Pelagibaculum spongiae: one gene and its partner. The main gene of each other region encodes a partner of the protein of the gene in region 2 in a complex. Links are inferred from orthologs where the notes say so. Each region holds a gene or a part of one and is shown on either strand. Other genes may lie near its edges.

The links.
Region 1: the proteins of dnaG (region 2) and dnaB are in contact, whole or in part, in a crystal structure (PDB 2R6A), measured with the Geobacillus stearothermophilus proteins. The link is inferred for Pelagibaculum spongiae from one-to-one orthologs. Residues at the interface, in WP_049624496.1 of Geobacillus stearothermophilus: Lys456, Leu457, Leu458, Pro459, Ala460, Asn463, Ala464, Leu467, Leu535, Leu536, Ile537, Ala538, Gln544, Glu545, Asp548, Tyr549, His552; in WP_033016901.1 of Geobacillus stearothermophilus: Ser13, Glu15, Ala16, Gln18, Glu91, Leu92, Asp94, Ala95, Val96, Pro97, Thr98, Ala99, Ala100, Asn101, Tyr104, Tyr105, Ile108.

What each region holds. Positions count from the first base shown.
Region 1 is NZ_QDDL01000002.1:488,959-492,233, forward strand. Bases 192-3,138 are described here. They hold dnaB (replicative DNA helicase), read right to left. Parts: upstream 2,391-3,138; coding sequence 993-2,390; downstream 192-992. Other genes in these bases: DC094_RS08150 (putative bifunctional diguanylate cyclase/phosphodiesterase), read right to left, coding at 192-881; DC094_RS08160 (Lrp/AsnC family transcriptional regulator), read right to left, coding at 2,581-3,051. Outside these bases: more of DC094_RS08150, read right to left, coding at 1-191; ald (alanine dehydrogenase), read left to right, coding at 3,245-3,275. UniProt on the Escherichia coli protein: The main replicative DNA helicase, it participates in initiation and elongation during chromosome replication. Travels ahead of the DNA replisome, separating dsDNA into templates for DNA synthesis.
Region 2 is NZ_QDDL01000009.1:64,359-67,564, reverse strand. The notes cover bases 1-2,878. They hold dnaG (DNA primase), read right to left. Parts: upstream 2,449-2,878; coding sequence 553-2,448; downstream 1-552. Other genes in these bases: DC094_RS17395 (GatB/YqeY domain-containing protein), read right to left, coding at 2,705-2,878; rpoD (RNA polymerase sigma factor RpoD), read right to left, coding at 1-384. In the rest of the region: more of DC094_RS17395, read right to left, coding at 2,879-3,154; rpsU (30S ribosomal protein S21), read right to left, coding at 3,168-3,206. UniProt on the Escherichia coli protein: RNA polymerase that catalyzes the synthesis of short RNA molecules used as primers for DNA polymerase during DNA replication.

The DNA of each region.
Region 1 (3,275 bases), on a different replicon or contig from region 2:
GCACACAATCTGCGGGCTAAAGCTTCAGCACTGACCTCGTTATCGAGCATGGGCTGAATCACTGCGAACTCATCACCACCGATGCGAGCGATCAAATCACTCTTTCTCAGTTCGCGGCGAAACCTGTCAGCGACTGCCTGCAATAGTCGGTCACCATGACTGTGGCCAAGGCTATCGTTGATATCTTTAAAACCATTCAAGTCCAATAAATGAACTGCCACGCCACCATGATAGCGAGAGGCCTGCTGTACTTGTTCTTCTAATCGCTGCCTGAAACAAGTGCGATTGGCTAGCCCGGTCAAACCGTCCTTTAATGCTCGGCTTAAATTGGTCTGCTCTTGTTTGCGCAGGTGATAAACCAATATCGAGCCGAATAATAAAATCCATAAAAAATCTGCGAACAATAAAGTTTCCCAGCGTCGCGCTTCATCTAACCTGCGCTCAATTTGCAGGATCTGTCGCTGCTCTAGCGCTAAGCGAATTCTAGAAAGCTGCCGACTTGCTTCCAGCAAGTAACTTCTCAACTGATCTCGATTAATTTGTAAATTATCGGGGCCAGTCATTAATCCATGTAAGTTTTTTTGCAGTTGAATAATAGGTTTTTGCTGCAGGCTAATTGATGATTTCTCTACAGCGATCATTAGGGAAGAAAGGGTCTTTTGATAACTTTCCAGTTGATCTATGAGAACAATGCGGGGGATTAAGTTGGATTTATAAGTATTTAACTGGCGATGCATTGCTTGCTGGCGGCCGCTGAGTTGTTGCAACTCAACACCTAATGGATCGTTACGCCAATCCAATCGGGACATGCTGTAATGCAGCCCCCACAAACTACCCACCACCAGCAATAAACTGAGCAAAGTCAGGGTGATTAATAACACCTGAAATCGGTTAATTCGAAAGGCTATTTGACTGTCCAGAAGTTCCCTCTCCCGCCAGCAGCATGCTGCTGATCAACCGGATCGTCCTTGATCCAGTGAAAATTTATTTAATTACTGCCCATCGTAGATATCGTGTGCGTAATCATCAAACCGAGTAAAGCGACCTTGGAAGGTTAGCGGAACCGAACCAATTGGGCCGTTACGCTGCTTACCTATGATGATTTCTGCCTTGCCGCGCTCCGCTGTTTCAGGATTGTAGACCTCATCTCGGTATACAAACATAATCACGTCAGCATCCTGCTCAATCGCACCTGATTCACGTAAATCCGACATCACAGGGCGTTTATCTGCACGTTGTTCGAGTGAGCGGTTTAGCTGAGAAAGCGCAACTAAAGGGCATTCCAATTCACGTGCCAAACCTTTTAAAGAACGAGAGATTAAAGAAATTTCTGCGGTACGGTTTTCATTCATACCAGGCACCGACATCAACTGCATATAGTCGACAACAATCAGACCTATCTGACCACCGTTTTCACGGGCAACTCGCCGAGCACGAGCACGCATTTCATTCGGCGATAAGCCACCTTGATCATCAATATAGACTTTTCGTTCTGAGAGCATGGCAACCGTGCTGGTCAGCCTTGGCCAATCATCATCTTCCAGTTGACCTGCTCGAATCTTACTTTGATCAATTCGCCCTAGCGAAGATAACATCCGCATGGCCAATTGCTCTGCGGGCATCTCCAGCGAGAAAATCAGAATCGGCGCATCCTGCCCCATTGCAACATTTTCAGCGAGATTCATCGCAAAGGTGGTTTTACCCATCGATGGGCGACCTGCCACAATCACCAAGTCACCTTTCTGTAAGCCTGAAGTCAACTCATCTAGGTCGGTAAATCCGGTAGAGGCGCCGGTAATCGAACCCTCGGTATTAAACAGTTCATCGATTTTGTCGATGGTGCTCGCCAATATCTTTTTGATTCCCTGCGGGCCATCGCCTTTTTGGGTACTGTTTTCAGCAATGTTAAATACCTTGCTCTCAGCAATATCTAAAAGATCGTTAGTTGAACGGCCATCTGGATTAAACCCAGCATCGGCAATTTCTTGCGCCACTCCAATCAACTGACGAACTACCGAACGCTCCCGTACGATATCGGCATAGGCAGCAATATTGGATGCGCTAGGTGTGGAACGTGCCAGTTCACCCAAATATGCCAGTCCACCGGCTTGCTCAAGCACACCGTCCCGCTCGAGGGTTTCAGATAGCGTGATTACATCTAATGGCTGCGATTGTTCGGCAAGCTTAGCAACCGCCTGAAAAATCAATCGATGATCAGTGCGATAGAAATCATGCTCTGTTAAACGTTCAGAAACTTCATCCCATGCATCGTTTTTCAGCATCACGCCACCCAGAACTGATTGCTCAGCTTCAATGGAATGAGGTGGCGTTTTTAACATAGCCAGGTCGGTGGGCGCTGACGCTGAACGGGCTTTATAATCAGTTTTCATAGGATGAGGGACTGTAAAAAATCCAAGGATCGATTCGGTTGGCTATTTTGCCACAAAAAAAGCCAAGTTAATCTTCTATTTTGTTACAAGCTCGGCCACAAAAAGATCAATTCGGTCGTCCCTTTTTCCAGTTGCTAGGGTCAATGGACTAATTGATGATCACTTTAATTCACTCTAAAAACGTCAAACGTCAAATTTCTATTGCAGTCGTAAAATGCACCTTTTTCATCGACATTCTGGTTTCAGTACCGACAACACCCGGTAATCGCAGTAATTTTTCTGAAAAAATCTTTTCAAATGCGGCGTTGTCTTGGTAAACCAATTTAATTAGATAATCTGAACTACCGGTCATTAGGTGACACTCTTGAACTTCAGTTAACTCCCTGACCGCTTCTTCAAATTGTTCGAAAATTTCTGCCGACTGATGAGACAGAGTGACAAAAACAAATGCAGTACATTCCTTTAGTAATTTTTGTCGGTTAACCAGTGCGACATATTTCTCTAAATAACCTTGCTGCTCGAGACTTCTTACTCGACGTAAGCAGGCGGAAGCTGACAAACTAACTTTTTCTGCTAATTCAATGTTGGATAGTGCTGAATTTTTCTGTAGCAAATTCAGGATCTGACGATCACGACGGTCCAGTTCAATTTGGTTGCTCACAATTTAATTCCGCTTAAGCCGCTATTTAAACAATTATATTGCATAGCAGCCAAACAATGGCTGCAACTAAGCAAGCAAATCGCTCCATTCAGCACCCATAATGAAGTCATAACATCACAAGCTGAAAGCCAGATACATATTTTTAAGTTTGTAGCTGGTGTTTTTATAAATTGATCCTATTGGAGTGCTGCAAATGTTGATCGGTGTACCAAAAGAAATTAAAA
Region 2 (3,206 bases):
CAGCTCCACTGTACCCATTTCACGCATGTACATGCGAACTGGGTCGGTGGTGCGGGAGACGTCTGATTCTACGGCAGCCAGTGCGGCGGCGGCTTCTTCAGCGGCAGCGTCATCTGTGCCAGTCGAGTCAGCCATCAACAGGTCGTCAACGTCAGGGGCGGTTTCATAAACCTTTATGCCCATGTCGTTGATCATACTGATGATGTCTTCGATCTGATCAGAATCAACGATATCTGGTGGCAAATGGTCGTTCACCTCAGCATATGTGAGGTAGCCTTGTTCTTTGCCCTTGGCAATCAGGAGCTTAAGCTGTGATTGCTGGTCTGATTGATTCATGTGGCCTCTGTTTGAATCTAGCTGCTGACGATCGGCGAAAGGGCGGATATTTTACAGAAAAAACCCTTTTAACGCTACGCCTTTAGCAATGGTGGAAACCAGGCCTGGAAGGGCAGATCCGGAACTTCCCAAATGGCTCACAATGGCTCTGATTCGGTGTCCGGCCCAGCAGAAACAGGCGATAACTGACGCTATGTAGGGTTGATTTTGTAGATTTCAACCCCTGCTAGCACGATTTTCCAAAAGCTGCTTAAGCAAAATCCGCTCATTGTCTTGTAAAGGGCGACTACGAGAGAGTTGCAATAATTGCTCAGTTTGGGCGTCCAATGCCTGCTGATGTAATTGCTGAATGGCATCTCGGAATTCGACCGAGGGGTCATTCTCAGGTAGCAATGGACTGCGCGCGCTTAGCTGCATCAATAAGGGTGCTTCAGATCTGCCGCGCCATTGTTCGATCAGGCTAGGCAGGCTAATAGCGGGTTGGTTGTGGAATTGCTGGATCAGTTCATCGAGCAATTGACAACCAGGATGCTGCAGTAGTAACTCCAGAAACTTAGTATCTGTCAGCTGTAATGCAAGCTCCGGTTTTTGAAGCAAACTTTGCAATGCGCTACGAATTGCACCGCGCGGAATCTTTACCGAGGCAGCTGGAACGCTTGGATCAAAGGCTTGCCCGGGATAATCATCCGTTGCTGGAGGTACCTCGAAATAGTGGTCTGGATAGTCCGCGTTTTGTGAACGGGTTGGTATAGCTGACTTCGATGAACCGTATTGGTCGTATTGACTGCCGCCGCGTTTGCCATATCCTAAATCGGCTGGTTTTTGCTGAATCGCACGTTCTAGTTTTTCAGTGGTGATGCCCACCATTTGTGATAATTTTTCCAGCATCAATTGCTTGAGCACCTGTCCAGGCACTTTGGCAATTAACGGTTTGGCCAGTTCACTTAAGCGTGCTCGGCCATCCATGCTGTTGATATCGGTTTGCTGCGATAGCGCTTCAAACAAGTAATCAACCAGTGAGCGGGATTGTTTAATTTCCTGCTCAAACGCTTCCTTGCCAATTTTACGCACCAAGGTATCTGGGTCTTCACCCTGATCGAGGAACATAAAGTGTGCCTGTCGGCCATCGTGTAACTCAGGCAGAATATTTTCCAGTGCTCGCCATGCGGCATTTCGACCGGCATCGTCACCATCAAAGCAAAATACCAACCGATTAACTGCACGGAATAGCTTTTTAGCATGATCACGAGTGCAGGCAGTGCCCAAGGTCGCTACGGCGCGAGGAATGCCCAGTTGAAACAGGGCGACCACGTCCATATAACCTTCAACAATCAGCAGTTCTTCTAGGCTTCGATTGGCTTTTTTAGCTTCGTAAAGCCCGTAAAGCTCGTTGCCTTTTTGAAATACAGGTGTCTCGGGTGAGTTGAGGTATTTCGGTTTGCCATCGCCGAGAATGCGACCACCAAAAGCGATCACTCGTCCGCGGTGATTACGAATGGGAAACATAATCCGGCCACGGAATCGATCATAGAAACGGTCGGTGCCTTCTTTGTTAATCACCAGCCCGGCCTGCTCCATCTGTTGGATCGAACTGTGGGGTTTGATCGCCTTAATCAGATTGTCCCAGCCTTCCAATGAATAGCCCAGTGCAAAATCCCGGGCAATTTCGCCACTCAGACCGCGCTGCTTTAAATATTCAATGCCACGCTTACCTTCGTCATGGCGAGACAGCTGCGCTTGGTAAAAACGCTTACTGAGCTCCAATGCGTTATATAACGGCTGGTGCCCTTGATCATGTTGCTGGCTGCCTTCTTCACGAGGGACTTCAAGGCCGCTTTGATGCGCTAGATCTTCAATCGCATCAACAAACTCCAGTCGCTCGTAGTCCATTAAGAAGCTCACTGCGTTGCCAGAAGCGCCGCAGCCAAAGCAATAGTAAAACTGCTTGTCTTGGATCACCGAGAAAGAAGGAGATTTTTCGTCGTGGAAAGGGCATAGGCCTGAATAGTTTTTGCCGGCTTTTTTTAACCGGACACGCGAACGAATCAGCTCAACCAGGTCGGTTCTTGCTAACAAGTCGTCAATAAAGCTTTGTGGAATTCGGCCTGCCACCGCGATCCTCGAAGGATGAACAATCGATTGAGACAAGTGCACTTAGACAATCAAGTACACCAAATAAGCTGCTGTGAAATCACTAGCGATTAGCTGATAGTGAAATCATTTGAAATTCAGCCGCTGTGAAATCATTTGAAATATAGTGTGCTGTGAAATCGCTGGGCGCAAGCATGTCAGACATTTTCAGTAGAACTAAAAAAGCCGATACCCTGGGATATCGGCTTTTAACAAACTTAATGAGCAGTTTGCTGAATCAGTTGGAAAGTCTGGCCTTAATCAGCTTGCTGACGTCACCCATATCTGCGCGACCTTCAACTTTAGCTTTTATCTGGCCCATGACCTTGCCCATATCTTGCATCGAGTTGGCGCCAGTTTTGGTGACCACCTCCTCTATAACGGCTTCAATCTCGGCAGGGCTCAGTGGCTGAGGTAGGTATGTAGCGATCACATCCAACTCCAGCTTTTCCTGATCAGCTAATTCCTGACGTTCTGCAGCTTCGTACTGAGTAATGGAATCGCGACGTTGCTTAACCATTTTATTCAGTACGGTAACCACGCCAACATCGTCCAGCTCAATGCGCTGATCGATTTCAATCTGCTTTATCGCAGCGTTGATTTGACGGATCACTGCTAGAAGACTTTTTGCTTTGGCACGCATAGCGGCCTTTTGGTCTTCCTTCAAACGAAGTTTCAAACTGCTCATAGCGACTCCGGTTCTAGTAGAGGCGCTTACGATTCAGGTTTTCGCGAGACAC